3 regions of the Agrobacterium sp. fls2-241-TYG-188a genome follow, and region 1 is predicted to be linked to each of the others. Evidence: riboswitches for the same ligand, from Rfam matches in the RefSeq annotation. Region 1 holds a riboswitch; each other region holds the start of a gene.
What was found. Region 1 has a riboswitch for thiamine pyrophosphate ahead of thiB (thiamine ABC transporter substrate binding subunit). Riboswitches for the same ligand answer to the same signal wherever they lie in the genome.
Positions count from the first base shown of each region.

Region 2: linked by a shared signal. The riboswitch ahead of thiC (phosphomethylpyrimidine synthase ThiC) and the one ahead of thiB (thiamine ABC transporter substrate binding subunit) in region 1 are both predicted to bind thiamine pyrophosphate.
Region 3: linked by a shared signal. The riboswitch ahead of QRN85_RS18665 (hydroxyethylthiazole kinase) and the one ahead of thiB (thiamine ABC transporter substrate binding subunit) in region 1 are both predicted to bind thiamine pyrophosphate.

Region 1 is NZ_JARVRD010000007.1:211,269-221,888, forward strand. It holds gene QRN85_RS19835 (ABC-F family ATP-binding cassette domain-containing protein) at 2-1,828, shown strand; gene QRN85_RS19840 (VOC family protein) at 1,915-2,307, shown strand; TPP riboswitch at 2,352-2,461, shown strand; gene thiB (thiamine ABC transporter substrate binding subunit) at 2,502-3,515, shown strand; gene thiP (thiamine/thiamine pyrophosphate ABC transporter permease ThiP) at 3,530-5,146, shown strand; gene QRN85_RS19855 (thiamine ABC transporter ATP-binding protein) at 5,143-5,862, shown strand; gene QRN85_RS19860 (M48 family metalloprotease) at 6,140-7,663, shown strand; gene QRN85_RS19865 (CarD family transcriptional regulator) at 7,748-8,320, opposite strand; gene QRN85_RS19870 (NAD-glutamate dehydrogenase) at 8,863-10,620, shown strand, end outside.
Region 2 is NZ_JARVRD010000007.1:328,197-338,816, reverse strand. It holds gene modB (molybdate ABC transporter permease subunit) at 1-217, shown strand, start outside; gene modC (molybdenum ABC transporter ATP-binding protein) at 214-1,290, shown strand; gene QRN85_RS20375 (winged helix-turn-helix domain-containing protein) at 1,284-1,646, opposite strand; gene QRN85_RS20370 (P1 family peptidase) at 1,643-2,641, opposite strand; gene QRN85_RS20365 (thiazole synthase) at 2,704-3,477, opposite strand; gene thiS (sulfur carrier protein ThiS) at 3,481-3,678, opposite strand; gene thiO (glycine oxidase ThiO) at 3,647-4,642, opposite strand; gene thiC (phosphomethylpyrimidine synthase ThiC) at 4,644-6,464, opposite strand; TPP riboswitch at 6,563-6,674, opposite strand; gene QRN85_RS20345 (acyl carrier protein) at 6,834-7,085, shown strand; gene QRN85_RS20340 (acyl-CoA dehydrogenase family protein) at 7,085-8,266, shown strand; gene QRN85_RS20335 (amino acid--[acyl-carrier-protein] ligase) at 8,271-9,179, shown strand; gene QRN85_RS20330 (DUF1839 family protein) at 9,187-10,173, shown strand; gene QRN85_RS20325 (glycosyl hydrolase 2 galactose-binding domain-containing protein) at 10,179-10,620, shown strand, end outside.
Region 3 is NZ_JARVRD010000006.1:188,102-198,721, forward strand. It holds gene QRN85_RS18640 (D-amino acid dehydrogenase) at 1-597, opposite strand, end outside; gene alr (alanine racemase) at 605-1,771, opposite strand; gene QRN85_RS18650 (Lrp/AsnC family transcriptional regulator) at 1,897-2,358, shown strand; gene thiD (bifunctional hydroxymethylpyrimidine kinase/phosphomethylpyrimidine kinase) at 2,396-3,196, opposite strand; gene thiE (thiamine phosphate synthase) at 3,193-3,849, opposite strand; gene QRN85_RS18665 (hydroxyethylthiazole kinase) at 3,839-4,576, opposite strand; TPP riboswitch at 4,645-4,747, opposite strand; gene iolG (inositol 2-dehydrogenase) at 4,821-5,813, opposite strand; gene telA (telomere resolvase TelA) at 6,057-7,394, opposite strand; gene QRN85_RS18680 (M24 family metallopeptidase) at 7,475-8,617, opposite strand; gene QRN85_RS18685 (AcvB/VirJ family lysyl-phosphatidylglycerol hydrolase) at 8,707-10,071, opposite strand; gene mprF (bifunctional lysylphosphatidylglycerol flippase/synthetase MprF) at 10,068-10,620, opposite strand, start outside.

The DNA.
Region 1 (10,620 bases):
CTTGGCACCCCCTATTCTGAAACTCGACGATATCAAGCTCACCTTCGGCGTTACTCCGCTGCTCGACGGTGCCAATCTGCAGGTGGAGCCGGGGGATCGTATCTGCCTTGTCGGCCGCAATGGTTCGGGCAAATCGACGCTGATGAAGATCGCGGCGGGTCTCGTAGAGGCGCAGTCCGGTGAGATATTCCGTCACCCTTCGGCTACGATCCGTTATCTCGAGCAAGCACCTGATTTCGCCGACTTCGAGACGGTTCAGGCCTATGCCGAAGCCGGTCTTGGCCCTGGCGACGATGCCTATCGCGTCACCTATCTGCTGGAACATCTCGGTCTGACCGGGCAGGAGCATCCGTCCAGCCTTTCTGGCGGCGAAGCTCGCCGCGCTGCTCTCGTGCGCGTCATGGCACCAGAGCCCGACATTCTGATGCTGGACGAGCCGACCAACCATCTGGATCTGCCGACAATCGAATGGCTGGAAAGCGAATTGCAGCAGACGCGAAGTGCCCTGGTCCTGATCTCGCATGACAGGCGCTTCCTTGAAAAGGTCTCCACAGCCACTGTTTGGCTGGATCGTGGCCAGGCGCGGCGTCTCAGCCGCGGGTTCGCGCATTTCGAGGAATGGCGCGACAAGGTGCTCGAAGAGGAAGAGCTGGAGCAGCACAAGCTCGGCAAGGCCATTGAGCGCGAAGAACACTGGATGCGCTATGGCGTGACTGCGCGGCGCAAGCGCAATATGCGGCGTGTGGGCGAATTGCAGGCCATGCGGGCTGAATATCGCGGGCACAAGGGGCCGCAGGGCTCGGTTCAGGCCACCGTGACGGAAGGGCGCGAGTCCGGAAAGCTGGTGATCGAAGCGGATGCGATCACCAAGTCCTATGGTGATCGGCCTATCGTCACGCCATTCTCGTTGCGTGTCCACCGTGGCGATTGCATCGGCTTCGTCGGTCCCAACGGTGCGGGAAAGACGACGCTTCTCAAGATGCTGACCGGTCAGCTGGAGCCGGATAGCGGCTGGGTCAAGCTTGGCACCAATCTGGAGATTGCGACGCTCGACCAGAAGCGTGAGGATCTCAACCCCAACGATACGCTGGCGCATTATCTGACCGACGGCCGTGGTGAAAACCTGCTGGTCAATGGCGAGTTGAAGCATGTGACCGGCTACATGAAGGATTTTCTGTTCCAGCCGGAACAGGCCAGAACTCCGATCCGTAATCTTTCGGGCGGCGAGCGCGCACGTCTCATGCTGGCGCGCATTCTGGCACGGCCGACCAATCTTCTGATCCTCGACGAACCCACCAACGATCTCGATATCGAGACGCTTGATCTCCTGCAGGAGATTGTTGCCGGTTTTGCAGGCACTGTCATCCTCGTCAGCCACGACCGCGACTTCCTTGATCGCACGGTGACTTCCACCATCGCTCCTGCCAATCCGGATGCGCCTGACGGTCGCTGGATTGAATATGCAGGTGGCTATTCGGACATGATGGCGCAGCGCAAGGGCGCCTCGGACGAGAAGCGAAAGGCCGAAAAGCAGGAAAAGGCCAAGGCTTCCGCTTCGTCCAACTCCGCTGCCGAGCCTTCGAAAGCCAAGGGGAAGCTGTCCTTCAAGCAGAAATTCGCGCTGGAAAATCTTCCCAAGGAGATGGAGAAGGCGCAGGAAGAAATCGCCCGGCGCGAGCAACGTATGGCTGATCCCAACCTCTTCACCAAAGATCCGGCGGCCTTCAATACGCTTGCCGATGAGATGTCGAAGCTTCGCCAGAAGCTCGAAACGATGGAGGAAGAGTGGCTGGAACTCGAGATGCTGCGTGAGGAACTCGAAAGCTAGACGGGCCTCATTGCGGCGACGGCGTCACGGCACCATCTATGACAGTAACGCAGATCGCGTTTTCTGTTGCAGCGGAGGAGCCAGACATGCGCATGATTTTCGTCAACCTTCCGGTCAAGGATGTCGCAAGATCCAAGGCGTTTTTCACCGCGCTTGGCTTTAACTTCAATCCTGAATACTCGGATGATCGCACGCTATGTATGATCATAGAGAAGAATATTTTCGTCATGCTGCTGCAGGAGGAGCGGTTCCGCGATTTCATCAATGGCGACATTGCCGATGCGATGCGCGCCAAGGAGGTGCTCACCTGTGTTTCTGCCTCTAGCCGTGAAGAGATCGACCAGATGATCGCCGCCGCGCTGGCCAATGGCGGGGCGGAGTGGAAGCCCGTGCAGGATCATGGCTTCATGTATGCGGGTAGCTTTCAGGATCCCGATGGCCATGTCTGGGAACTGGTCCATATGAGCGCCCCGGCCTAGACGTTGCCGTCTTGCTAATTCTCTCCTGAGGCACTACATCTTCGGCAGATCTAACGGGGTGCTTTGTTCTGACACGGACAAGGCTGAGAGGCTCTGCCAACCCGAAGAACCTGATCCGGTTAACACCGGCGGAGGGATTAGACGGCTTCCATCAAGACGCCCTTTTCCCCTTGTCGCTTGAGGAGGTGCTTTTGATGTTCCGTCGTATTTTCCTTCATGGCCTGATGCTGGCATCGGTGATGGTTCCTGGTCTTGCCGCCGCGCAGGACAAGAAGACGCTCACCGTCTACACCTATGAAAGCTTTGTTTCGGAATGGGGCCCCGGTCCTAAGGTCAAGGCCGCATTCGAGAAAGCGTGTGACTGCACCCTCAACTTCGTCGGCGTAGCCGATGGTGTGGCGCTTCTCAACAGGTTGAAGCTGGAAGGTCCATCGTCAAAAGCGGATGTCGTTCTGGGTCTCGACACAAACCTGATTGCGGAAGCCAAGCAAACCGGGCTCTTCGAAAAATCCGGGGTCGATGCGTCTGCGGCGAAGGTGCCGGGTGGCTTTCAGGACGATGTCTTCGTTCCCTATGATTACGGCCATTTCGCCGTTGTCTACGATACGCAGGTGATGAAAACGCCGCCGAGAAGTATGAAGGAACTGGTCGAGGGCGATCCGGCCCAGAAAATCGTCATTCAGGATCCGCGCACCTCGACACCGGGTCTCGGCCTGCTGCTCTGGGTCAAGTCGGTCTATGGCGATCAGGCGCCGCAGGCCTGGGCGAAGCTTAAGGACCGCATCTTGACGGTCACACCCGGATGGTCTGAATCCTACGGCCTCTTTACCAAAGGCGAAGCGCCGATGGTATTGTCCTATACGACGTCGCCTGCCTATCACATGGTGGCGGAAAATAGTGAAAGATATCAGGCTGCCGCCTTTGATGAGGGGCACTACATCCAGATCGAAGTTGCCGGTGTCTTGAAGAATGCCCCGCAACATGCGCTGGCGCAGCAGTTTCTGGCATTCGTTCTCACCTCCGGCTTCCAGGACACCATTCCTGAAAACAACTGGATGATGCCGGTGGCACCGACCTCCGCGCCCCTGCCTGCTGCGTTCTCCAAGCTGGTGCAGCCATCAAAGACCTTTCTGATGTCGCCGGAGGATGTCGCCCGCAACCGCAAGGCCTGGATCGATGAGTGGCTCGCGGCAATGAGCGTCAAGTAGGATCGAAGCAGGTCATGGTCGGACGCCGGGAAGGCCGATGGTTCATCTTTGGCGGGGCCGCGACGGTTACCGCTGTCGTCCTTTTCATCGGGCTTGCAATTTATGCGCTTCTGTCCTTTGACGTCAGCGCCGCGTCTGTTGGCCTGATCGATGCCTATACATGGCGGATACTGCGCTTCACGCTCTGGCAGGCGATGCTTTCGACGGTGCTGTCCGTCGCGCTTGGATTGCTGGTGGCCTTGGCACTTGCCCGGCAGCGCAACTTCCCCGGTCGCATATGGATCATCCGCCTGATGGCGGTTCCCATGGGCTTGCCGGTCATTGTCGGCGCGCTTGGACTGATATCGATCTGGGGCAGGCAGGGTGTCCTCAATATGCTTCCGCAGACTGCGGGTCTGGACGCGCCTGTCAGTATTTACGGTCTGTCCGGCATTCTTGTTGCCCATGTTTTCTTCAATCTTCCGCTGGCAACCCGCTTATTTCTGGCCGGACTTGAGGCGGTGCCGGGAGAATATTGGCGCATGGGCTCGGCGCTGGGCTTTGGACCTTTTGCTACATTTCGCTTCGTGGAATGGCCTGCCGTCGCACGAATTTTGCCAGGGGTCGCAGGACTTATCTTCATGCTTTGTGCAACAAGCTTCACCCTCGTCTTGCTGTTGGGCGGGGGACCTGCGGCCACGACAATCGAGGTGGCGATCTATCAGGCGCTGCGGTTTGATTTCGATCCACCGCGCGCAATCGCGCTTTCGGTGATGCAGATCGCCATGACAGGGGCGTTGCTGGCCTTGCTCGCGCTGCTACCCTCGGCCGAGCCCGACAGACAAAGCCAGAGTCCCTTGCTGCGCATGGATGGCAGAAAAGCGGGGCCTCGCTTGTGGGACAGCGCTGTCATTCTTTCCGTACTGTTTCTGGTCGGGGCTCCCTTGTGCGCGGTCGCATCTGCGGGCGTTTCAGCGGATCTGTGGCGGTTACTTTCTGCCCCCACTTTCCTGCAGGCGGCGGCGACAAGCTTTCAGATCGCGCTTTTTTCCGGGCTGCTGGCCGTCTTTGCCTCTTATGCGCTTGTGCGCGCGCGCCATGCCATTGCTCTGCGCAGAGAGGCCGGTTTGAGCCTGAAGGCGTTTCTTGTTCTGATGGGCGCAGGCTCATCTCTCGTCCTGCTTGTACCGCCCGTCGTGTTGGGAAGTGGCTGGTTTCTGCTGTTGCGGCCCTTCGGCGATGTGGCGGCGTTTGCACCTGTTATCGTCGCCATCATCAATATGTTGATGTCGCTGCCCTTTACAATGCGCGTTATCGAGCCGGCATTCCTGAGCCATGATGCGCGCACCGGCAGGCTTTCTGCCGCGCTGGGTCTTCGTGGAATATCGCGATTCCGGTTTGTTGATTGGCCGATCCTGTGGCGTCCCACCGCAACGGCGTTCTTCTTTGCGATGGCGCTTTCGCTTGGCGACCTGGGTGCGGTTGCGCTTTTTGGATCAGAGAACTTTGTCACCCTGCCTTGGCTGGTCTACAGCAATATGGGAAGTTACAGAACACAGGATGCTGCCGGTTACGCCTTCATTCTCGGTGTCATCTGCCTTGTCCTTGCCGCAGGCGGCGTTTCCCGTCGTTCAATGAAAGCAATTGTATGAAGAATCCTGCGGATTGGGGAGCCTGCCTCGACAATGTCTCACTGAAACTTGGACAACAGCAATTTTTGCTGGATTGCGCGTTTGAGCGCGGAAAAATTACAGCCGTGGTGGGGCCGTCGGGATCTGGAAAGTCGACACTGCTTAATCTCGTTGCCGGTTTTGAGAACCCCGGCGAAGGGCGCGTTCTTATCGAGGGGCGCGAGATGGCGGGGCTCGATCCGGCAGAGCGGCCCGTCTCCATCATATTTCAGGACAACAATCTCTTTTCTCACCTCGATATCGTGACCAATGTCGGGCTCGGTGTCAGCCCGTCGCTGTCCCTGTCGAACTCGGACAAAGCCGCAATCAAGGGTGCGCTTGAGAAGGTTGGACTTTCAGGCTTCGAAAAGCGCTTGCCCTCGACATTGTCGGGCGGAGAGCGACAAAGGGCTGCTCTTGCCCGAGCTCTGGTAAGGCAGCGCCCGTTGATGTTGCTGGATGAGCCCTTTGCGGCTCTCGATCCGGGTTTGCGGTCGGGCATGGCCAATTTGCTGAAGGCCCTTCATCAAGACATGAGCAACAGCATTCTGCTAGTAACACATCATCCCGATGACATACGTCGTCTGGCAGACGCCGTTGTTTTCCTCTCCAACGGACGCGTTCTCTTTCAAGGAAGCGTTCAGAATTTTTTCGATGCGACCGATATCGAGGAGATCAGCATGTTTCTCCATGTCTGATTGTTGCCTTAACGCTCGCATCTCTTCGACGTCGCGTCACAATTTCGACGCGACGCACTGTCAAGCCTTGAAAAACAGAGAGGCGATGCACCATTTTTGCACTTGCGAATTTTGAATAACTGCTTGAAGTATTATGCGAACAATCTTCCCCTCGAAACGTCTTTGCATGATGGATCATTTTCGTTGTTCGCGCATTCAAGTGCCCTTGGGGGCGTTATGGTATTCTGGTCTGCAATTAACGGATGATCAGGAACGTTAGGAGCAGACGAGCAGAATGATGACGTGTGTGAAGGCTCAGCAGAGCCACACCTCCGGTCACAATGTATGGCACAGGGGCAAGGCATTAAGAAGAGGGCTGGCGCTGGCGACAGCGAGCTTCGTGCTGTCGTCTTGCCAATCTCTGCTTAGCCCGTCCTATCAATCGACACTGAAGCCCTCGGACAATCCGCAAACCGTGGAGCAGGTTCAGAAGAACGATCCGCGCGCGCAGATGGGCGCCCGTGAGCATCCGCGCATCGTTGCCAGCTATGGTGGTGAATATCACGACGACAAGATGGAACGCCTTGTCGCGCGTATCGCCGGTGCGCTGACCGCCGTTTCTGAGAATCCACAACAGTCCTATCGCATCACCATTCTCAACTCTCCTGCCATCAACGCCTTTGCATTGCCGGGCGGCTATCTCTATGTGACCCGCGGTCTTCTGGCGCTTGCCAATGATGCTTCCGAAGTCGCGGCCGTCCTGTCGCATGAGATGGGTCACGTCACCGCCAACCACGGCATTGAGCGCCAACGTCGCGAAGAGGCGGAAGTCATTGCCAGCAGGGTCGTGGCAGAAGTGCTTTCAAGCGACCTCGCCGGCAAGCAGGCGCTCGCCCGTGGCAAGCTGCGTCTTGCGGCCTTTTCGCGCCAGCAGGAATTGCAGGCGGACGTCATCGGTGTGCGTATGTTGGGAGAAGCGGGATACGATCCCTTTGCATCGCCGCGTTTCCTCGATTCAATGGCGGCCTATGCCCGCTTCACCTCGGCTGATCCGGACAGCGATCAAAGCCTCGACTTCCTTTCCAGCCACCCAAACACGCCGCAACGCATCGAGCTGGCGCGCAGGCACGCCCGCGCCTTCGGTCAGGAAGGCCAGGTCGGCGACAAGGGGCGGGACTGGTTCCTCAATGGCATAGATGGACTTCTCTATGGCGACAGCCCGCAGGAGGGCTATGTCCGTGGCAACACCTTCCTGCATGGAACGCTCGGCATTCGCTTCGATGTGCCGGAAGGCTTCCAGATCGACAACAAGGTGGAGGCGGTTCTTGCCACAGGACCTGGCGAGATGGCCATTCGCTTCGATGGCGTTGCCGATCCCAAGCAGACCACGCTCGCCAACTATCTCACAAGCGGCTGGGTCGCTGGACTGGTTCCAGACACCGTACGGGAAACCGAGATCAACGGCCTGCCTGCCGCAACGGCACGCGCGACTGCGGATAAATGGGATTTCGACGTGACCGTCATCCGCGTCGGTCAGCAGATTTTCCGGTTCCTGACGGCGGTGCCGAAGGGCAGTCCGCAGCTGGATGGCGTCGCAAACATTCTGCGCACAAGCTTCCGCAAGATGACACCCACCGAAATTGCCGCGCTTAAGCCGCTTCGAGTCAGGGTGGTCACGACGAAGCCAGGGGACACGGTCGCTTCATTGTCTGCCCGTATGATGGGCACAGATCGCAAGGTGGAACTGTTCCGTGTGCTCAATGCCATGAGCGCAACATCGACCGTGCAAGCCGGTGATCGCGTGAAGATCATCTCTGAATAACAAAAACCCGGTCTTCAATGCGGCCATGTTCTTGGAACATGCGCCGATTGAAAGCCGGGTTTTTTGATTTGAAAATGACGCTGATTAAGCGGCTTCTTCTTCCTGCGTGTCTTCTTCTTCGACGGTCTTGCCGCGCTTTGGTCCCTTGTTGAGGTTCACTTCAACAAGACGAACAGCTTCCGTTTCGGACATCTTGTTGACGGCCGCAATTTCGCGAGCCATGCGATCAAGAGCAGCTTCGTACAGCTGGCGCTCCGAGTAGGACTGTTCCGGCTGGTTCTCGGCACGGTAAAGGTCGCGAACCACTTCTGCGATTGCAATAAGGTCACCGGAATTGATCTTGGCATCATATTCCTGCGCGCGGCGCGACCACATGGTGCGCTTTACACGAGCCTTACCCTGAACAACCTTCAGTGCGCGCTCGACGAAATCCCCTTCGGAAAGCTTGCGCATACCAATGCTGACAGCCTTGGCCACAGGAACTTTCAAGCGCATTTTGTCTTTTTCGAAATCAATGACGAACAGTTCGAGCTTCATGCCCGCAACTTCCTGTTCTTCAATTGCCGAAATGGTACCGACGCCATGAGCGGGATAAACGATCGCTTCACCGGTCTTGAAACCGTGACGCGCTGGAGATTTCTTCTGCTGGGTCGTCATTCGTTCTTAAAACTCCCTGTTACATACACCCGGTATTTCCGGGGTCGGGTCGGTCAGGCCCGGATGAGACGGGGGAAACCGTCAGGTGACTTCGTACTGGTACAGTCGTGCACTCAAAAATAATTCATCTCGCAACCCGGAGGCTGACAACACAAACAATCGATATGTCACGGAGACCGCGTGCAAGTGATGATTTGCTTTCGTGGTGTTTCTGGGCACGCAAATGCCACGCTGTGGATCAGTTTTTCTGGTCTATCACAAAAATACGTGGAAATCAATAATTTGCTTCTACCGTGACTATGCCGTCACAATAGGCGTGGCGGTCGTCAGCAGAACCGAGTCGTTTGATACTTGCGCGGGAAGGCCGACGATAAAATGTCGCGAATTCAATCGAATAAATTTACCGCTCGTCGTTCAAAGCATTGATGCACACTTAAACTATTCATAATTCCGCGCCAATATCCGATTCGAAATCGGCGTAAATGACGATATTTTTCGATTTTTCTTCATAAACCCTCATCCTTCGGGAGGAAAAAGACAAAATGGGCTACCGGAACAATCCAAAACGCGACAAACAACTTGAAAAATCCAGAAAACTGGCCGAAGCATCCGGAAAGCCCTTCATAGACCCTATGATCGTCTATGGCCGAGCAAGCACCGATGATATCCAGTATTATTCTCCAGAAATGCTTTCCATTGCTTCACAGCACACGGCAGAAGAGCTTCTTCGCTGGAAAAAGGATGCGCCATATATTGGCGTTTCCCAAGTAGATGGCATTTCTCCCCGCGATGTTCCGGTTTCTGTTCTGACGATTATCGGGCGCAACATGCCCTTCCTCTACGATTCCGTGATGGGGGAGGTGACCAGCAGCTATCGCAGCCTTTACCTCGCCGTGCATCCGATCATGGCGGTGGATGGAAGTGTTGGCGGAGGATATCGCCTTGCTGATCCTGAAAAGGACGCTCCGCAAGACAATGTCAGCTTGATCCAGCTTCATATCGCGCCGGTAAGCCCGCAAGCGGCCGAGATTCTTGTGGAGCGAATACGCTTCGTTTTGTCGCAGGTGCAGTCTGCATTCACCGACTGGAAGCCGATGCTCGCCAAGGTCGACGAGGCGATGAGGGAGCTCAAGGAAAGGGGCTCGAACCGTCGGAAAACGGAACGGGCCGAGGCACTGGCCTTTCTGGAATGGTTGCGCAACGACAATTTCACGTTCCTTGGGATGCGCGACTACAGCTATTCCGGAGCAGGCAAGAACGCCAAGGTGGAGCGCGGAGAAGGAAGCGGGCTTGGTACGCTGACAGATCCGAACGTCCGTGTGCTGCGTCTGGGCAAGGACGCAGTCACGACCACGCCGGAAATCCTTGCGTTCCTCGATGGTCCCGATTTCCTCATCGTCACCAAGGCGAATGTGAAATCCATCGTCCACCGGCGCGCCTATATGGACTATATCGGCATCAAGCGCTTCGATGAAGACGGCAATGTCATCGGAGAACTGCGCATCGTCGGTCTGTTCACCGCAACGGCCTATACCCATTCCGTGCGGCACATTCCCCTGCTGCGGGCAAAGGTTGCGGAGGTCGAGCATCATTTCGGCTTCGATCCCAACAGCCACTCCGGGCGCACCCTCTACAATACGCTCGAGGCCTATCCTCGCGACGATCTCTTCCAGATCGATACGGATCTGCTCATTCGCTTCATCGAGCAGATCATGGAACTTAGTGATCGACCACGCGTGCGTGTTCTGCCGCGCATCGATCGCTTCGACAGGTTCGTGTCCGTCATCATCTTCGTGCCGCGCGAGGAATATAATTCCTACGTCCGCGAGAAGATTGGTGACTATCTGGCGCAGGTCTATGACGGGCACATTTCCGCCTACTACCCTGCCTTCCCGGAAGGCGCAGTTGCCCGTGTGCATTTCATCGTCGGGCGTACGAATGACAAGACGCCCAGAGTGGCGCAGGACAAGCTCGAACAGGCCGTGGGCGATATCGCTGCGCGCTGGATCGACCATTTCGTGATGCTTTCCCCGGTCGGCGCACCGGTCCTGGATGTGGATCAGGCGTATCAGGAGGCGTTCACGCCCGACGAAGCATTTGCCGATATGGCTGACATCGTTGCCACCGCAGAGGGTGAGCCGGTGCGTATCGAATTCTATCGTCGCGACGATCAGAGCGAGGACCAGCTGTCTCTCAAGATTTTCCACCGCGATGGACATCTGCCGCTGTCGCGTCGTGTGCCCTTGCTCGAAAACCTGGGATTTGGCGTTACCAGCGAACGGACCTTTGATATTGGCGTG
Region 2 (10,620 bases), 120 kb from region 1:
AGCCATGGGAGAGTTCGGTGCAACGATCACCTTCGTCTCCAACATTCCCGGAGAGACCCAGACCCTGTCATCAGCAATTTACACCTTCACGCAGGTTCCCGGAGGCGATGCCGGCGCGCTGCGGCTGACATTGGTCGCCATCGTCATCTCCGTGGTAGCCCTTCTCGCGTCCGAGTTTCTGGCACGCATTGTCGGCAGGAGGGTTCACGCGCCATGACCTTGACGCTCGATGTAAAACACCGGCTGGGTGCCTTTGCGCTGGACGCACAATTTACCGCAGGCAAGGGCGTGACCGCCCTGTTTGGCCGCTCGGGCTCAGGCAAGACATCACTTGTCCGGATTATAGCGGGCCTGATGAGGCCCGATCATGGAACCCTCGCTCTCGATGACATCACTCTGGCAGATAGCAAGAGGCACCTCTTCACCCCCTGTCACAAGCGTCGGTTTGGCTATGTCTTTCAGGAGGCGCGGCTTTTTCCGCACCTGACCGTGCGCCAAAATCTGGTTTACGGTCGCTGGTTTGCATCCAAGGTCCAGACTGGCGGAGACGGCAGCAAAATCATCGAAATGCTGGGTATCGAGCATCTTTTGAAACGGTACCCGGAAAAACTGTCCGGTGGCGAAAAACAGCGCGTGGCCATCGGCCGGGCTCTTCTCTCCTCCCCGCGCCTGCTCTTGATGGACGAACCGCTTGCGGCGCTCGATGAAGCCCGAAAGGCCGAAATCATTCCCTATCTGGAACGGCTTCGTGACGAGACCGGCGTCCCCATCATCTATGTCAGCCATTCAATCAGCGAGGTTTCGCGCCTGGCGGACCAGATCGTGGTCATGAAGGGCGGCAAGGTCGATGCGGCGGGCCCGGCAGCGGAAATCCTGTCCCATCCCACCTTCGGTGAACAGCTTGAACGCCGGGACATAGGCAGCATTCTGTCCGGCAATGTCGAGGCATTCGATACGGTGCATGGGCTCGCCACCGTCAGGGTGGGTCGATCGGCGTTACAGATCCCTGCAACGACGGCCCGGGTCGGACAAAGGGTGCGTATCCACATTCCCGCCCGCGAAGTATTGCTGGCAACGGTCAGGCCTGAAGGCTTGAGCGCTCTCAATATTCTGGCGGGCCAGATTGCGGACATCGGGCCCTTCAGGGACGGTTTAGCGATGGTTGCGGTGAACTGTGACGGAACGGTTGTCACGTCGCGCATCACGAGCCTTTCTGGCGAGAGGCTGGGCCTGGCCAAGGGGCAGACGATTTTCGCAATCGTTAAATCGGCGGCGCTTGATCCCTATTGATCTTTGTTACGATGGGCCTCAAGCCAGTCGAGATCTTCCTTCAACGCATTCTCGAGGCGTCTTTCCATGTTGCGATAGCGCTCAAGCAAGGTCTGACCAAACTCCGTCAGAACCGCCCCGCCGCCCTGGCTGCCGCCACGCTGGCGCTCAATGACCGTGTCCTTGAACATATGGTTCAGCGCATCCACCAAAAGCCACGCACGTCGATAGGACATATCCATGGCCCGCCCGGCAGCGGAAATGGAGCCTGTCAAAGCAATCAGTTCCATGAGCTGGGCTTTCCCAGGCCCCAACCGATCCCCCAAGGGAAAATCGATTCGAAGGGTCGTTTTCAAGGGCGATTCGCGTCCACTCATTCTGCCTCGCCAGCGAACTGATCGCGCCACGCTTTTTGCGCCCCCGGGTAAGGCAGGGAGCTAGCCTCGTAGATACCGCGCGCAATCGCACGACTGACGGTCATCGCCGCGAGGTGGCAAAGCTCGGCAAAATCATTCGCGTTTTCCAATGGCATCTTTCCCGTGGCCGCAGCAAACATGGTATCGCCGTCACTGGCCAGATGCGACGGCATGACAGCACGCGCAAGCCCGCCCTGCGCCATGATCGACAGCCGATGCGCCTGCGCCTTGGTCAAAATGGCGTCCGTCACCACACAGCCGATGGTCGTTGCAGTCTGCGTCGCGCCCTTGATGCACATGGCCGTATCGGCTGGCGAAAACTGCGATGGCAACCCGAAGCCTCCAAATTCACCATTCTGCTCGAACGGGGCGGCCCAGAAGTGCCTGCTCGTTCCAACTGTTGTCGATCCCAATGCATTGACGGCCACAACGGCTGCAATCCTGTGGCCACCTGTCGTCGTTGCGCTGACAGACCCCAGCCCACCCTTCCATGTTGCCGTGGTCGCACCTGTGCCAGCCCCGACGCTGCCCAGCAAGAAGGGCTTGGCACTGGCGGCCTTGAATGCAGCATAGCCCATTTCGCGATAGGGGGAGTGGACGCCCCAATCCTTGTTGCCGCCATTGAGCAGGTCCATGAGAATAGCCTGTGGGACAATGGGTACACGGGTCGTCCCGACGGGAAAGCCACGACCGATTCCGCGAAGGCCCGCCTGCACCCCGCCCGCCGCATCCAGCCCGAAGGCAGAACCACCGGACAGCACGAAGGCATCTACTTTGGCTATCGTCATTGAGGGGTCGAGCAAGGCAGTATCACGCCCGCCCGGCGCACCACCAAGAATGCAACCGGACGCGGTTGCGGGTTCATCGAACAGAATGGCCGTGACGCCCGAACCCAGCTGGAGATCCGTCACATGGCCAACGGAGACACCTTCGATATCGATCAGCAGATTGTGCACGGCGCAACACCTTTCAGGTCATCTCTGCCGGTATCTCGCCGTGCCATCCTCTTGTCAACGCCTCAGGAAAACACCGCCGTCCCGATGACCGGCGTCGAAGGAACCGCCATATCCCGCGGCTCCAGCATACCGGAAAGATAGGCTTCGCGCCCGGCGGTCACCGCCTTCGCAAAGGCACCCGCCATGATGACGGGATTGCCCGCTCCGGCAACGGCCGTGTTGAGAAGGACAGCGTCATAGCCTAGCTCCATCACGGTTGCAGCATGGGAAGGGCGTCCCAGCCCCGCATCGACGATCATCGGCACCTCCGGAAAATGGGCCCGCATGGAGCGCAAGGCGGTCACGTTCAACGGCCCCATGGCGCTGCCGATGGGCGCGCACCAGGGCATCAATATCCTGCAACCGGCATCGATCAGCTTTTCGGCCACCACAAGATCGTCTGTCGTATAGGGAAATACCTCGAAGCCGTCATCGCTGAGAATGCGGGCGGCCTCCACCAGCGCAAACACATCCGGCTGAAGTGTATCGTGGTTGCCGATCACCTCCAGCTTGATCCAGTTTGTCTTGAAAACCTCACGTGCCATTTTCGCCGTCAAAACAGCCTCTTTTGCGGTATGGCAACCGGCAGTATTGGGCAGGATATTGCGGTCCAGCTCCCGGATAAGCTCGAAAAACTGCCCGCCTTTCCTGCTTCCGGCCATTTCCCGTCGCAGCGAAATGGTCAGGATGTCCGTCTTGCTGGCACGCACCGCATCGGCCAGAACGGCAGGCGAGGGATAACGTGCGGTGCCAAGCAGCAACCGTGAGCCAATCTCGCGTTCGTAGAGTTTCAGCATGGCCTACCCTCCCTGCATGGGTGAAAGAACTTCAACCCGGTCAAATTCCTTGAGGCGAAAGTCGCTGCGATCCTGCGCGTGGACGAGGTCGCCGTTGACGGCAGTCGCCAGCCACTCGCCTTCATAGTCAAGCGCTGCCAGCACGGTCGAAAGCCGGTCGGCAGCAAGATCATGCTCTTGCCCATTGACAAGAATTTTCATGGGAAACCTCCTTTGAAAGCAAAATACCGGCCGCCTGTTGCGCCATGGCTGGCGAAAGCAGAAAACCGTGCCGGTGCGCGCCATTGACGAAAAGCGTGCCATCCTTCTCGACGACACGTGGAAGATTATCGGCAAAGGCAGGACGGATGCCCGTTCCCGTCTCGATGATCTGTGCCTCCCCGAAGGCCGGGTGAAGCGCGTAGGCGGCGTTGAGAAGCTCCATCATCGAGCGGGCGGTTATCGGCCCGCTCTCCTGCGTTTCGATCATCGTTGCCCCCACCATGAAGCGCCCCTTGTCGCGAGGCACGATGTAGAGCGGGATGCGTGGATGAAGCACTCGAATGGGACGCGACAGCGCAAGCTCGTCCGTGGCGAGATAGAGCATCTCACCCCGCACCCCACGAAGACCGGCAAGCCCGCCCGCCTGCGCGGCGCCCGTGCAATCCACGCGATGGGGGAAGGCTTTTTCGTCAACGACGTCTGCCCCCAGATGGAAATCCACGCCGAGAGAGACAAGCCGCTCATGAAGCGCATTGAGGGCGGCTCGTGGATCGAGATGCCCTTCGCCCTCAAAGAAAAGGCCGATCGGAAAACGCCCTGCGAGATCAGGTTCGAGCGCCGCAATTTCGGCCTCATCCACCCAGCGATAACCGGTCGTGCGCGACGCAAAGCGCGACAGTTCAGCCTTGTCCCTGCCTTGGGCCACGACGAGCGTGCCGTTGCGGACAACAAGACCCGGCGTGGCCTCGTCCCACCAGTCGAGTGCGCATTGGCCGAGCGTCAACACCGCCTCCTCCGCGCTCTCCCTTTCGCACCAGGGTGCCAACATGCCGCCCGCAAACCAGGACGCACCGCGCCCTGGTTGATGCGCCGGATCGCAGACGGTGACGCGGGCGCCACGGCGCGCAAGTTCCAGCGCAACCGTCAGACCTGCAACGCCTGCGCCCTTGATAAGAACATCCATCTCAGCCCTCTGCCGGTTTTTCCAGCGGCATATAGAGATCACCTCCCTGCTGGAATTTCTGCGCCATGGCTTCCAGACCTTCCTTCTGCGCCTCGGCACGAATGTCGTGCGAAATTCGCATCGAGCAGAATTTGGGTCCGCACATTGAGCAGAAATGGGCGACCTTGTGCGCTTCCTTGGGCAGGGTCTCATCGTGAAAGGACCTGGCCGTCTCAGGGTCGAGCGACAGATTGAACTGATCTTCCCAACGAAACTCGAAGCGCGCACGCGATAGCGCATTGTCCCGGATCTGTGCCGCCGGATGTCCTTTGGCGAGATCGGCAGCATGAGCGGCGATCTTGTAGGTAATCACGCCAACCTTGACGTCATTGCGATCGGGCAGACCGAGATGCTCCTTTGGCGTGACGTAGCAAAGCATGGCCGTGCCGAACCAGCCGATCATGGCAGCGCCGATGCCTGATGTGATGTGGTCGTAGCCGGGGGCAATATCGGTTGTGAGCGGCCCAAGCGTATAGAAGGGTGCCTCGCCGCAGACCTTCAACTGCTTGTCCATGTTCTCCTTGATCTTGTGCATTGGCACATGGCCGGGCCCTTCGATCATCACCTGACAATCTTTCGCCCAGGCAATCTGTGTCAGTTCTCCAAGCGTCTCCAGTTCCGCAAACTGCGCAGCATCATTGGCATCGGCAATAGAGCCGGGACGCAGGCCATCGCCTAACGAGAAGGAAACGTCATAGGCCCGGCAGATGTCGCAGATTTCCTCGAAATGCTCGTAGAGGAAGGACTCCTTGTGGTGATGCAGACACCACTTGGCCATGATGGAGCCACCACGCGAAACGATGCCGGTGACCCTGTTGACGGTGAGCGGAATGTAGTGCAGCCGGACGCCCGCATGGATGGTGAAATAGTCGACGCCCTGCTCGGCCTGCTCGATCAACGTATCGCGAAACACCTCCCAGGTCAGGTCTTCGGCAATGCCGCCCACCTTTTCCAGCGCCTGATAGAGAGGCACGGTGCCAATCGGGACCGGAGAATTGCGGATGATCCATTCCCGGATGTTATGGATGTTGCGACCGGTGGAAAGGTCCATGACGGTGTCGCCACCCCAGCGGATGGCCCAGACCATCTTGTCGACCTCATCCGCCATGGAGGAGGTCACCGCAGAGTTTCCGATATTGGCGTTGATCTTGACCAGAAAATTGCGGCCGATAATCATCGGCTCGGCTTCGGGGTGGTTGATATTTGCGGGAATGATCGCCCGGCCAGCGGCGACTTCCTGACGCACAAATTCCGGCGTGACGAAATCTGGAATATGTGCACCAAAACTTTCGCCATCCCGCACCAGCTTGTCCTTGATCGCCTCGCGGCCAAGGTTCTCACGAATGGCGATAAATTCCATTTCCGGTGTGATGATACCTGCTCGAGCATATGCGAGCTGCGTGACGGCCTTCCCGTCCCTGGCTTTCAACGGCCGATGGCGCAGCGGGAATTCAGGTGTCAGCCGCTCGCCAGTCGCAAAGCCGTTATCCTCCGGTTTGACGTGGCGGCCATCATAGACCTCCACATCGCCCCGGGCGACGACCCAGTCATGACGCAGCCGAGGCAATCCGCTCTCTATGCTGACGGTATGGGAAGGGTCGGTATAGGGGCCGGAGGAGTCATAGACCGTGACCGGCGGCTCGCCGGCTGTTGGATGCACGGCGATTTCTCGCATCGGCACACGGATATGGGGGTGAAGGGTTCCCGGCTTGTAGATTTTGGTGGAGGCAGGAAGCGGGCCTGTGGTGACGACAGGCGAGAGATTTTTAGTGACAATGTTCATCGTGAGGCTCCAAAGCAAAGACAGTGGAGACCCAGTTCGAGCATGAAGACGAAAAACCACGGACGAATAGCGATAATGTTCGACGAGGTCGAACTGCCAGTTCCGCGTTTGCACCGTCCCTACGCCAGTATGAACTGGATCAGGTTCAACGGGTCACTGCGCGCGCTAGCAGTATCTCAGCCCCTTGCCGGGACCCCCCTGGTGAATGTCGCAATGAAAGACCCGGCGTCATCTTTTGTCAAGTTGCGATATTGGTCGCTTTTTAGCGGTCACGACAAATTAACCTAGCCATTTATACGAATGTTATTTTTTCCAGCTTATTTCGAAGAATGCGTTATGATGACGCGCTAATATGGGAGAATATAGGGAATGAATTCAACAATTCGTGAAATACTATCGAAATTCGGGCAGCTCCCTGCGCCGGTCGATACAATCGCTGACGACGCTGATCTTTATGCAGCGGGACTTTCTTCTTTCGCATCAGTACAGTTGATGCTTGGTATCGAAGACGCATTCGATATCGAATTTCCTGACAGTATGCTCAATCGCAAGTCATTTGCGAGCATCCACGCAATCGAAACCACAGTGAAGACGATTCTCGACGGCAAAGAGGCGGCGTAATGGACCTTTCCGTCGCACCGCCCAATGCCACGCTCTCTGCGCGCGCGGCTCGGGTCGCGTCAATCGCCGCACACCATGCGGATGACGTCGATGCGGCCGCACGGTTCCCGAAGGAAGCTGTCGATGCTCTGCGCTCGGAACGGCTTCTGGGGATTCAGGTTCCGGCACATCTCGGCGGCGAGAGTGCCAGCCTTTCGCAGATTGCGGACATCTGCTGCACCCTTGGGCAGTCCTGCTCTGCAACGGCAATGATTTTCGCCATGCACCACATCAAGGCATCCAGCCTTGTCGAGCATGGAGAGGAGAGCGCCTGGCATACCGAATTCATGCGACGTGTGGCAGCTGAGCAGCTTCTGCTGGGTTCGGCAACGACGGAAGGCGGCATAGGCGGAAATCTACGAAATTCGATCTGCGCCATCCATGTCGATGGCGAGAATTGCACGCTGGAAAAAGACGCCACCGTCATTTCCTACGGCAGTGAAGCGGACGCCATTCTCATTACATCGCGCGCCCATGCCGATGCTGCGCCTGCCGACCAGGTGATGACGGTTTTCCTGAAGAACCAGTACAGCCTTGAAAAGACGCATGTCTGGAACACGCTGGGTATGCGAGGCACGTGCTCGGACGGATTTCTGTTCAAGGGCCAAGCGCCGGCACAGCAGATTTTCCCGAAACCCTTTGCGGAAATCGCCGCGCAATCCATGCTGGCAACCTCCCACCTGTTGTGGAGCGGTGTGTGGTACGGGATCGCCGCCGATGCTGTCCTCCGCGCCCAGGCATTCGTTCGCGCAGCTGCCCGCAAGTCGCCCGGTGTCGCACCTCCAGGCGCTATTCGTCTGGCAGAAGTATCCAGCAAGCTGCAGATTGTGAAATCGAACGTCATTGCTGGTCTCAAGGCCTATGAAGACACCAGAAACGATCCCGACCGGCTGATGTCGATGGCCTTTGCCATCGCCATGAACAACGTCAAGATATGCTCGTCGGAAACCATTCTGGAAATCATCAACCATGCCATGCTGATCTGCGGCATCATGGGCTACAAGAACGGTACGCCCTTCAGCCTCGGGCGGCATCTTCGGGATGCCCATTCGGCACAGCTGATGATCTCCAATGACCGAATCCTCAGCAACTCCGCCAATCTCCTGCTCGTGCAGAAGCAGGACACCAGCCTCTCGGGATAAAACCATGGATATGCAAACATCGTTTCTCGATCGCCTGTTCGACAAGGGACTGCTGATCGATACCGGCGTCGATGGACTCTACGGTCGCAGCGGCCAGTTCGAAGACGTCATTTCAGGATTTGAACGCCTCATCGGCAAGTTCGGCGGTGCAGACAATGCGGAAGTGATCCGCTTCCCGCCCGGCATTAACCGCGCCTATTTCGAAAAAAGCGGTTACATGAAAAGCTTTCCGCAACTGGCCGGCACGGTCCACTCCTTCTGCGGCTGCGAACTGGATCATGTCAGCCTGATCAAAAGCATGGATGAGGGCACCGACTGGACGAAAGACCAGAAGATTACCGATATCGTCCTGACCCCTGCTGCCTGCTACCCGCTCTATCCGACCATCGCCAAGCGCGGCAACCTGCCCAACGGCGGCGGTCTTTACGATATCCAGTCCTACTGCTTCCGCCATGAACCATCCAAGGATCCGGCCCGGCAGCAGCTTTTCCGTATGCGTGAATATGTCCGTATCGGCACGCAAGGCGATGTTACCGACTTCCGCCAGCTGTGGATGGATCGCGGCGTGGAGATGATGGAAAAGGTCGGGCTCGACGTCAAACTCGAGATCGCCAACGATCCCTTCTTTGGGCGGGCTGGAAAGATGCTGGCCAACAACCAGCGCGACCAGAACCTGAAATTCGAGCTGCTGATGCCCGTCACATCCACGGCCAACCTGACCGCTTGCATGAGCTTCAACTACCATCAGGACTCATTCGGCGCAAAATGGGGCCTCAATCTCACCGATGGTGCCGTTGCCCATACCGCCTGCGTCGGCTTCGGACTGGAGCGCATTGCGCTTGCCCTGTTTGCAAAACATGGACTGGATGTCGAGACATGGCCACAATCCGTGCGGGACGCTTTGTGGGGCTAAGGACGGCATGACCAGCATATTTCCGGCGTTGAGTGCCGAAGCCTATCTTGCACATCCGTTGCATTCATCGGAGCGGATGTGGCCGGAAACCAATTGCTACGTCGATCTGTGGATCGAACTTCTGGCGGCGAGCGCCTTGCCGCCGGAGGCCATGCTGGGTTTTACACTGGCGCAGGACTTCGAAGGCGATCAGTTCACCTTCTTCAAGGTGCCGCTGGAAGACCTGGAAACGCTCTATGGCATCCGGGTGACGGAGCTCGCGATTTTCGACAGGCTTGAGAGCCACGTCGAAACGCAATTGCAGCGCGGTCGCATCTGCCTGATCGAAATGGACAGCTTCTACATGCCCGACACGCAGGGCGTCGGCTATCGCAAGGAGCACGGCAAGACGACGGTTGCGATAAACCGCATGGACCTGCAAAACCGCAGACTGGAATATTTCCACAATGCCGGTTATTTCGCGCTTGAAGGTGAGGACTTCTCCGGCATTTTCCAGCATCACCTCGGTGATGCCGATCTTCCTTTTCTTCCCTACACGGAATTTGCCAAATTTCCCGAACATCCTGTTGATGACCGCGACAGACGGGAAGCGGCGCAGCGCCTGCTGATCCAGCATTTCGCACGGCGACCGAAGAAAAACCCTGTAAGGGCCTTTGCCGAGGTTTTCCCGTCGCAGGTGAAAAAAGTGGCGGACCGACCCTTCGGCTTTTTCCATAAATACGCATTCAACACGCTGCGTCAGCTTGGCGCCAATTTCGAACTGGCCGCCAGCCATCTGGATTGGCTTGGCGGGGATATAAGCCGTTCCGGCGCGACGGTTCAGGCTCTGCGGATATCCGAAGTCGCCAAATCCGTGCAGTTTCAGCTTGCCCGTGCCATCGCCCGGCGCAGGTTTGATCCACTCGCGGCAGCTCTTGATCCCGCAATCGACGCATGGGACGAGATGATGGCGGAACTTGAGGGTGCGCTTGGCAAGGCGAGCGAGGCAGCGTGACGGCGATGTCCGCAACCAGAACCGCGCAGGGCCGGCTCTTGAGCCACGGCTGGACACTGACGCTAACGCCCGTCGATGCCTTCCAGGCACCCGCCGACATTCCTGCGGAGGCGAAGACCATCGCGGCACCAGTTCCCGGAACCGTCGCGCAGGCATTGGAAATCCTCGGAACGTTTGACCGGCTCAACCCGACGCCGCTCGACACCCAGGACGCATGGTATCGAGTATCGATCACTTCTGAGACACTGGAACCCGCGATCCTGCGCTTTGAGGGGCTGGCGACGGTCGCCGAGATTTTTCTTAATGGCAAATGCGTGGCGCACTCGGACAGCATGTTCGAAGCAACCGAAGTGCCATTCACTCCCTCAGGCACCGATGACCTCGCGATCTGCTTCCGCGCTCTGGCTCCACGCCTCAAGGCAACAGGTCCGAGGGCGCGCTGGCGAC
Region 3 (10,620 bases), on a different contig from region 1:
GTCGCCGGTCTCGTCACCGGGCAGACGCAGGCCGCCGACGATCTTGTCTTTGGATGCTGAAAGGCCTGGCTCCACGGCGGCACAACCATCGCGATCCAGAATCTCGTAAGCCACGCCGCCAGCCTTCAGCACCGCCACGTCCTTGGCAATGCCATCAAACTGCTTCTGCGTTCGGAAAACCTCCAGCGTACCCTGCGTCCGCTGGTCGTACTGGATGCCGGTTTCATCGCGCAGAGCCATCAGGCAATCGCGGCTATATTCGGCAATGCGCACCATCCTGCTCTTGTTGACGGAATAGCGCGCGGATGTGCAGTTGCGCAGCATCTGGCCCATCCAGCGCCATGCAGCCGGGTCCACTGTCGGTCGAATGATAAGAGGGGCATGTTCCATGAAAAGCCACTTCATGGCTTTCATCGGAATGCCTGGAGCAGCCCAGGGCGAGGAGTAGCCCGGCGAGACTTCTCCCGCGTTGGCAAAGCTTGTTTCAAGCGCCGCAGCAGGCTGGCGGTCTATCACTGTCACCGAGTGACCCGCCTTTGCAAGATACCAGGCGGACGTGACGCCGACGACACCGGCACCGAGAATAACGATTTTCATATCTGCCTCACTCGTCTGCGTTGCTTGTTTCGCCGGTAACACCGGCTCTGTCTGGCTGAATATAGGTTCTGCGATAGCGTTGGCCGAGGCCCGTTAAAATCTCATAGGATATTGTCCCGGCATCCTCGGCAAGCGCTTCAAGCGATTGGTCGGGTCCAATCAGTTGCACAAGGCTGCCATGGGTCAGGCTTCCCGCGGGCAGGGCTGTAATGTCGAGGCTTATGCTGTCCATGGAGACGCGGCCAGCAATTGGCAGGCGGATGCCATTGAAATAGGCGGCTCCGCGATTGCTGAGAGAGCGGGGAAGACCGTCCGCATATCCCGCTGCAATCGTAGCCAGCCGCGTTTCAGCGGACGCGCGAAACGTGCCGCCATATCCGACAAGCGTATCTGTGGGGACTGTCCGCGTCTGGATTACCGCGACATCCAGCCGAACCACAGGTTTCATCGCGTTGGGGCGCAACGTTGAAGGCGCGCCGCCGTAAAGAGCGATACCCGGGCGCATCAGCGCGTTGTGGTAATCGGCACCGAGGAAAACGCCGCCCGAGTTTGCAAGGCAAACCGGCGTGCCGGAAAACATGTCCGATGCCTTGCGCATCACGGCAAGTTGCGATGCATTGAGCGGGCTCGCGGGTTCATCAGCGCAGGCGAGATGGCTCATGAGATAGCTTATGGCGATGCCGCGAAGACGTGCCGGCTCTGCTTTCAGCGCATCTAGCTCAATGGGTGCCAGACCAAGCCGCGACATGCCGGTGTCGATCTGGATCGCCGCCGGGAGAACCTGTCTCAGTGCAGCTGCGTGGGCTGACCACTGCGCGATTTGCTCAAGGCAGTTCAGAACAGGCGTGATGTTCATCGCTGTGCAGGAGGTTTCGTTGCCCGGCTGTAATCCGTTGAGAACAAAAATCTGTGCATCACCGGCAAGGCGAAGGCGCAGGGCAATCGCTTCATCCATATGGGCGACGAAGAAATGACGGCAGCCAGCGTCGTAAAGCACGGGCGCGACCATGTCTGCACCCAAACCATAGGCATTGGCCTTCACAACGGCGCTCGTTATCGAGGCGGGTGCCTTTGCCTTCAATAGGAGATAATTGTCACGAAGCGCGCCAAGGTCTATCGTCAGATAGCCGCTGGCACCGCCACTTACCGTCTGGCGATTGATCGTCATATTCATCGTCGTTCCCTTATTATTGAGAACAAGTCTATTGCAACAATCATTGAATTTTTGCAGTTTGATGTGCAGATTATTCGAATGATTGCCTCAGCACGCAATTTTCAACGGCAGAACGGAATATCTTTATGTCTTCTCTGGACGCTACCGATCGCCACATCATCCGCCTGCTTCGGCTGAATGCCCGCATCAGCAATGCCAAACTGGCCGCCGAAGTCGGGCTTTCGCCGTCTGCCTGCCTTCGCCGCGTCGATATTCTCGAGCGTGAAGGCGTCATCCGAGGCTATACTGCGCTGACGGGAAGCGCGGCTGGTGGCGATGTCATCTCCGTTATCGTCCAGATCACGCTTGACCGGCAGACGGAAGATTTCCTCAATCGTTTCGAGAATGCCGTTCGCCGTTACCCGGAAATCCGGGAATGCTATCTGATGACTGGCGGATCGGACTATTTTCTGCGGGTAGAAGTTGAAACCGCAGGGGATTTCGAGCGCGTCCACAAGGATATCCTGTCGAAACTGCCCGGTGTATCCCGCATCCATTCCAGTTTTGCCATTCGCAACGCCTTGGCAAGCCCGAAGCCGAGAGCGTGATAACGGTCGACCGCGCTTTCGGTGTGCCAAGCTGCAATCAGGCACTCCACCAGCGATAAAAATGATGCACGGGGCCGTGCCCACTGCCTACCCGCAAGGTGCGTCCCGCAGCCAAAGCACCCTGGAGGTAGTCTTTTGCCAGACCAATAGCGTCGGCCAAGGGATAACCCAGAGCCAGATTGGCCGTGATGGCAGATGCCAATGTACAGCCGGTCCCGTGGTCGTTTCGGGTTTCGAGCCGGGGCATGGCGAATTCCTGAACGCCCGTCGAATCCAGGAGAATATCGATACTCTCCGAGCCGGAGGCGTGCCCGCCCTTGATCAGGACTGCGCCGACGCCGGTCTTCAGGATTGTTTCGGCCTGCTGGATAACCTCATTGCGGGATGCGGCCATTTTCATTCCGCACAAGAGAGCAGCTTCAGGCAGGTTTGGTGTTGCCAGCACCGCCAGGGGAAGCAGCATGGACCGCAGACCCTCGACAGCATCTTCCTGCAGCAAGCGATCTCCAGATGTCGCTACCATCACCGGGTCCAACACCACAGGCATTTTGCGGCCTTGCAGGCCTGCGGCGATGTATTCGATGGTCTCGGTGCGGGAGACCATCCCGATCTTGACGGCATCGACCTTGAGATCAGAGAATACAGCGTCCATCTGGGCCCGCACCATTCCGGCCGAGACGTCTTCGACGGCGATAACGCCTCTGGTGTTTTGTGCTGTGATGGCGGTCAAAACGCTGGCGCCATACACGCCCAAGGCAGAGAATGTCTTGAGGTCGGCCTGTATGCCCGCGCCTCCGCCGCTATCGGAGCCTGCAATTGTCAGTGCGATGGCTGTCATCTGCGTGCCTCCAGCGCAATATCCACATGATGGCGGAAGTACCGGGCTGCGGCGGCAATATCGGTGGCGCGAAACAGCCCGGAAATAACCGCCACACCGTCTGCGCCAGCGGCGATGAGAGCGGGCACTTTTTCCAGTGTGATGCCTGCGATAGCGCCGACCGGCATATCGGGCCGCATGTCTTTCAGAACGTTCCTAAGGCCCCTGAAGCCTTCCAGCCCCACAGGAGCGTCGGGGTTTACTTTCGAGACGGTATCGAAAACGCCGCCGATACAGGCATAGTCTGCCGGTGCGTTGCCCGCGCGCTCGGCGTCGTCCATGTTTTTGACCGTCAGGCCAATAATGGCAGCAGGCCCGAGCAGCCGCCTTACCGTTGCCGCGTCCATGTCATCGGCACCCAGATGGACGCCATCCGCGCCTGACGCGAGCGCTACGTCGACCCGGTCATTGATGACGAGCGGAACGCCCGTGCCTTGCAGAGCTTGCAGAATGAGAACTGCCTGCTGGATCATCTCTCGGGTCGAGGAATGCTTGTCTCTGTACTGGATGATGGTCGCCCCATGCCGCGCCGCCACCGCTGCGAGTTCCGGCAGGGGGGCGATATCGGCCAGTGATGCATCGACCAGCGCGTTCAGCCTGTAATCAATTCTCATGTCGTTCAATCCTCGCAAACGAAACGATTTCATCGGTACTCAGTCCGTTGAGGGCATCGAGAAACGCCGCCTCGAACGTCCCCGGACCACGCGAATGCCGTGCCGCAATTTCCGCAGAAACGCCTGTGGCTGTCAGGGCGGCTGCGGCCGCGAGAACCGGGTCTGTCTCAACCGCCATGAATGCCGCAATAACGCCGCCGGAGAGGCAGCCGGTGCCGGTAACTTTCGCCATCCAGGGATGACCGTTGTGGATGGTCGCCGCCCTGTTCTGGTCCTGAAGCAGGTCCTGCGGCCCGGTCTGGATACGCAGCGCCTTGGCGACATCGCCGATCACGGACATTTCCGCCTGGTTGCCGCGCACGATTGCGGGGCCGAGCGCAAGCATCTCCCTGGCAAATGCTAGGCGGGATGGGGAATAATCGCAGTGAACAGGGTCAATGATCCAGGGCTTGCCCTTGGCGTTTGCAATGGCGACTGCTTGCCGGATGACCTTGCGGCGTGCCTCGTCCAGCGTGCCGAGGTTGATAGTCAGCGCATCGACCATGAGGACGAAATCCTCAATCTCCTCCGGCGATGACGTCATGGAAGGAATGCCGCCGACAGCGGTTATTCCGTCTGCCGTGAATTTCTGGACGACGGTATTCATCAGGCAGTGCACCCGCGGACGTCGCTCGCGCACCCGCGTTAAAAGCTCGCCCGCCTTTTGGGCCGTGGGGAAATCGATCATGGTTTTCTCAGCACTCCAGACGTCTCGATGCAGAGACCCGGGCCAGGCGGAGAAGAGAAAAGCATTGCCTGCGCAGACTGTTCCGTTCCTACGCCGGCATGACCCGGATCAGGTTCAAGGGTCCGGCTCAGCGCCATCTCAGCATCGTCAGATGCTCCCCTCGGAATGTCTCGAAAGTGGCGTCTTTTACGCCTGCTGTCAATGGCGCGAAGGCATGGCAAGTGCCACACCTTCGCGGCAACGATCAGGTCAAATGCACAACGGTTTTTTCGCGTGCGGATTTGAGTGCGGCATCGGCCAGCTTCAAGGCGATGAGGCCGTCCTTTGCGGAAGGCGAGGGTGCGGCATTGTTCTCGATGGCATCGATGAAGGCCGCTATTTCTGCCGCGTAGGCTGCTGTGTAACGCGTCATGAAGAAATCGTGCAGAGGCGGACGCGTATAGCCATGCTTCGTCGCAATCTCGATGGAAACGGGCCGCTGGTTTTCTGCGGCTACCGAGCCGAGCGAACCGTGGACTTCGATGCGCTGATCATAGCCATAGGTCGCGCGGCGTGAGTTGGAAATCATCGCCTGACGTCCCGTCGCCGTGGTCAAGACGATACTGGCGCTATCGTAATCGCCGAGTTCCCCGATCTTGGGGTCCACGAGAACGGAGCCGCTTGCAAACACGCTGCCAATCTCTTCGCCGAGCAGGAACCGGGCGATGTCGAAATCATGGATGGTCATGTCGCGGAAGATGCCGCCCGAAACCTTGATATATTCCGGCGGCGGCGCGCCCGGGTCACGGCTGGTGATGGTCACCATCTCGACCTTGCCGATCTGGCCGTCATCTATTGCTTTGCGCACGGCACGGAAATGCGGATCAAAACGGCGATTGAAGCCAAGCATGATCTTGGCGCCCGTCTCTTCCACCACATCGATGCAGGATTGGGCACGTGCGACATCCAGATCGATCGGCTTCTCGCAGAAAATAGCCTTGCCAGCGCGTGCAAAGCGCTCGATCAGATCGGCGTGGGTATTGGTAGGTGTGCAGATGATAACCGCATCAATGTCGGGATTGGCGAGAACGGCATCGATGGTGCTGATCTCGCAACCGGTTTCATCGGCAATCGCCTGAGCTGCCTCCTGAAAGGCGTCTACCACGGCAACCAGCTTTGCACGCTTGTCAGAGGCAATTGCCTTGGCGTGGACTTTCCCAATGCGCCCGGCACCCAGCAAGGCCAATTTCGTAACCATCGTTTCCTCCCGATCTGGTCATCTGGGCGCGTTGGTCGCGGTCGAGAATAGAACGTCGGCGCGAGCACGAAACCCATTTTGGAATATATGTTCCATCTTGCTAGATGCCCGTTTCATTTGTGTCAAGCAGTCTTGAGCGAGAGGTGCAGGCCAGATATTTTGAGCAGCTGAGATCCCATGCGCACACGCCCGCGCACTCCTTATCGGCTGCACCGGTTTGGTAGTGTCTGGAAGGTCTTGCCCTTAGCTCTCCGGCATTCCAGGTATCTGATTGATCGTCCGCATCTGGTTGATGGTGCGATCCGCCAGATGCTCCGCGCGCGCCTTGGACTGGTCAGCATCTTCGGGAAAGGTGTAGGTCATGTAGGACAATGAGGTTTCAAGGTCATTGTTGTTGTGGCCAAGGATAGCCGCGAAATAGCTGTTCTTGGTGACCCGTGGGGGCGCGAAATTGCGGAATGCAATTTCTGCATAGAGATGACGCAGGCCATAGGGCTTGGCGGGTTCTTCCTTGGGCCAGATATCTTCGAATTTGGCGATGACGGCATCCCGCAAGGGCAGACGAACTTCCGAGGTGAAGTCGTCGACGCTTAGCCCCAGCCAAAGCTTGCCATCGCTACTCTCGCGCAGGCGGCGATAGGCGTCGAGGACGATTTTCGATTGCTCAAGCACAGGAATTTCATAGGTAACACCGAATTTCGTGCCTTCGCCCTGCTTGGTCTTGGCCTGACCGTTGAAAAGCACACTCCATTTCGAAACGCCCTTGCCATAGGGCGCAGGCTTAAGTTCTGCCTGTGTGAAGATTTCATAGGGGCGACGCCCGGTCGTTCCCATCAGGCCAATAGCAATCGTCATGGGATCGGATGCGAGCAGGTAGCGGCGACACCGCTTCATGACTTCGGCATGGTTTTCGAATGTAATCAAAGAACCGTGCTTCTTGGCAATCTTCGCCATCTTGATCTTGCGTGCCTCATCGTAGAGCTGAGGCGTTCCGGCGGCGATGCGCAGCATCGGGTGCTCATCGCCAAAGGCCTCACGCAAGGCATTCCGGTATTTCGTGATGTAGGAGATTACGGTTGCCTGCGCCTTGTCCTTCATCGAGTCCATTTCGCGATCCCACAGGGCCTGCATCTCCGCCTTGGTCGAAACACCGTTCGTGGCGGCAATGAAGTTGGCAACGCGCAGGAGAAAACGCGGCTTGCGGCCAACCATATTGGCCTCGGCCCGCTCGAGCTTTTCCCTGATGGAAGTGGCGACACCGACGGCGGGATAGTCTGCCGCCTTTATATAGGTATCCAGCCGCTCCCGAAGTTTTTTCATGTTGCAGATGGCAAGCGGAGTCGTCTTGGGACCGAAGGCGTCTTTCAACGCGTATCTATATTTTACAATATATAGCTCGAGCGTCTTTTCCGTGCGTCCGTTTTCGAAGTGAAATCGCACCTCTTCGTTCCAGAGTGCGCCAATTTTCTTCGTGTCATACGTGCCGTCTGACTTTTTGGTATTTTTTATTTTTTCGATAAATTCCCCTATGCGGTCTACCAGCACGGGTGTTTTGGTTTTTCTTTTTTCGGCAACGGACATGCTTGACCCCGGCAATATGATTCGCACTGCAAAAAGTATATTTTATAATGACTTTGAAAAGCCAGTCTTCTTTATTAGCTCTATTGAAACGGCTGTGTCGGAGCTATGGCAGGGCGTGTAAACCACTGTGGCCCATCATCCGACATATAGATGTGGTCTTCCAGACGTATTCCGAATTTGCCCGGATAAACCAGCATCGGTTCGTTGGAAAAGCACATTCCCTTTGCAAGCGGCAAAGTATTGCCACGAACGATATAAGGCGCTTCGTGGATTTCCAGGCCAAGCCCGTGACCGGCCCGATGCGGTAATCCCGGCATGGCATAATCCGGCCCAAGGCCATGTTTCCCAAACACCGCGCGGGCCGCGTCGTCGAGGCTGCCGCAGGCTGCGCCGATTCTGGCTGCGTCAAAAACCGCCTGCTGCGCTTCGCGCTCGATAGCCCATGCATCCGCAAAGGCAGCGTCGGGTTTTTCCAGCACATAGGTGCGGGTAATATCGGAGTGGTAGCCTTCGATGCGCAAACCGGTGTCTACCAGAATGACATCGCCTTCCTGCAGCACCTGGTCGCCATCCGCGCCATGCGGGAGTGACGTTGCCGTTCCAAAGGAAACGATGCAGAAGTAGGAACCGCTGCCGCCGCTGAGTGCCCGGTGCTGTTCATCGATGAACTGAACAACCTGCGAGGCGCGAATGCCGGGTTTCATTGCCGCGTGCGCGCGCCTGTGGACCTCAAGCGTAAGATCCATCGCATATTGGATGATCTCGATTTCTGCCGAAGACTTCAGACTGCGAAGGCCGCTGATGAGATGTCCGCCGTCGACAAGCCTGTCCTGTCCGCAGGCCTTGGCCAGTGCGTGATAGACAAAAAGCGGCAAGGCATCATCCAGCGCGATTCGGCCCGCTCTGCCAACAATCCGTGCCACCAGTTCCGCCGGGCTTTCTTCTTCCTGCCAGAGGTGAATGTCGCCTTCGATATGCGGCAGCGTGTCGACGCGCGACTTCTCAAATCCCGGGACAATATAGTGCAGCGCAGATTGCGTGATGACGGCTCCCAGAAGCCGCTCGCTCTGGTGCCAGACGAGGCCGGTAAAATAGCGCAAACTCTCGGTCGAGCCGAGAAGCAGTGCGTCTATATCTTGCTCGCGCATAGCAAGACGCAATCGCTCCAGCCGTTGCAGGCGTTCTGCGGTGGAGATGGAGGCTGGTCCTGGGGGCTTGAACATCCGTCGATCTCAAATTGATTTGACACCACATGGATTAGCGGCTTGCAGTGTTGTATTCAATATGTCGACCGAGAAATTACAGCCTTGGGCTACTGACCGAGACGCTTTTTCAACGAGGAAACAATGCGTTTGGTCAGGGCCTCGTAATCCTCATCGAAATGGTGCCCTCCCTCAATCCCGATCGTCTCCACACCCTTGTCTTTGAGTGCAGGGCAAGCAGCTTCTTCGTCTTCGGTGCCGTAAACGCACTGCACGATTTTCGGGTTGATCTTTGCCAGATCCGCGACGGGGTCCTGCGCTCCGGAACCTGACACACCAAGCCATCCGCCGACAGAGATTTCGTATGATACTTCATGCGAGAGCGAAAGCAGGCTCATCTGAACGACGCGGGCTTTGTCCTTTTCCGGCAGGGTATTGAAGGTCACGGGCAAAACGTCGGCACCAAAGGAATAGCCGATCAGAAGTACGTTCTTGACCTTCCACTCCTTGCGATAGGTATCGATGATACGTGAAAGGTCCGAGGCGATATCCTGCGGTTTTTTCTCCGACCAGAAATAACGCAAGGAATCCACGCCGATGGTCGGTACGCCATCCTGCTGAAGGAAGCTGCCGATATCCTTGTCCAGATCGCGCCATCCGCCGTCGCCGGAATAGATGATCGCCATTGTGTCCATGGTGGGCTTGGCCTCAAGCACGGTCAATGGCAACCCAAGTGGATCATCGCTGTTTCCGGCTGCGTCGATACGGTCGGTAAGAGCCTGCGCGAGAGCCGCCTGCGCCTCATCCGTCACGTCTTTGACGTCAATGTCCGGGTGGGATTTGGTAAGCTCTTCCACATGCGCGCGGCCCTTGGCATCGGCCTTCGGGCTAAAGACGACGCTGACCGGCGCCGGCAGGGGTCCGTCTGTCAGGCCGTAGATCATGCGGCCATTATCCGGCTGTTTGGTCGCCGGCGTGCAGAGAATTTTTTCAAGCGGAATGCCCGCAACCGGATCAACGGCCACAGCCTCGCTGATTGTCGCTGCAGGGCTTTGCGCGATCATGGCAAGCGCAAGCGTCGCGCCATCTCCGACACCGGCGATGATGGGTGGGCGGTAGTTGGACACTCCGGCCTTGCGCTGAATTTCCTGCGCAAGTTCCTCAATGTCCGAGATCATGTAGATGCACTCATCCTCATTGGCCTTGAGTGCCTCTATGTATTTCGGCATGTCTATTCCAACGACAGCCGCGCCTTTCTCGACCAGCGCCTCTGCTTCCGTCTGCTCTGCCTCTCCCCATCCGCTTGCGCCCGATATCAGGAACACATTGGCGGTCAGGTCTCCGTCCGGCAGGAGGATGTGGTCTGCGGGGATCATGCCTGTCTGAAAACCATTGGCTTCCTGTGCGGATGCACAGACCGGAACGAAGGTCGTAGCCGCCAGCAATGCGATTTTCAGGTATTGGAGGGCTGTCATTTACCAATCACTCCTCTGACGCCGCCGCTGATGAGGACGGTTGCGTCCATAAGCGCCAAGGCGGCACTCGTTCCGTTGGAAACCGCGACATAGCGTGGCTCCCATTTCGGGTGAAATTTCGACTTGAACGCCCTCAGACCCTTGAAGTTGTAAAAACGTTCGCCGTGTTCGAACAATGTGCCACCAATCCGGTCCCAGACAGGCGCTGCCTCTCTCTTGGACATGCCGGAAAGTGGCGCCATGCCAAGGTTGAAGTAGGAGTAACCCTGTTCGCGCATATATTCAATAATGCTGACAAACAGGAAGTCCATCGACCCCCGTGGCGCATCGGGCGAGAAGCGCATGAGATCGACGGTCACTTCATCCTTTGTCTCGGTCATCAGCAGGTTCGCAAAAGCGGTTATCTGGCCGTCCTTGCGCAATACCGCGACGGGTTGCGAGAGGATGTAGTCCTTTTCGAACGATCCGAGCGAGAAGGTCTTTTCCCGGGTGTTGTGATGCGCCAGCCACGAGTCCGATACGTTCTTCAGAGCATCGTAGATTTCAGGA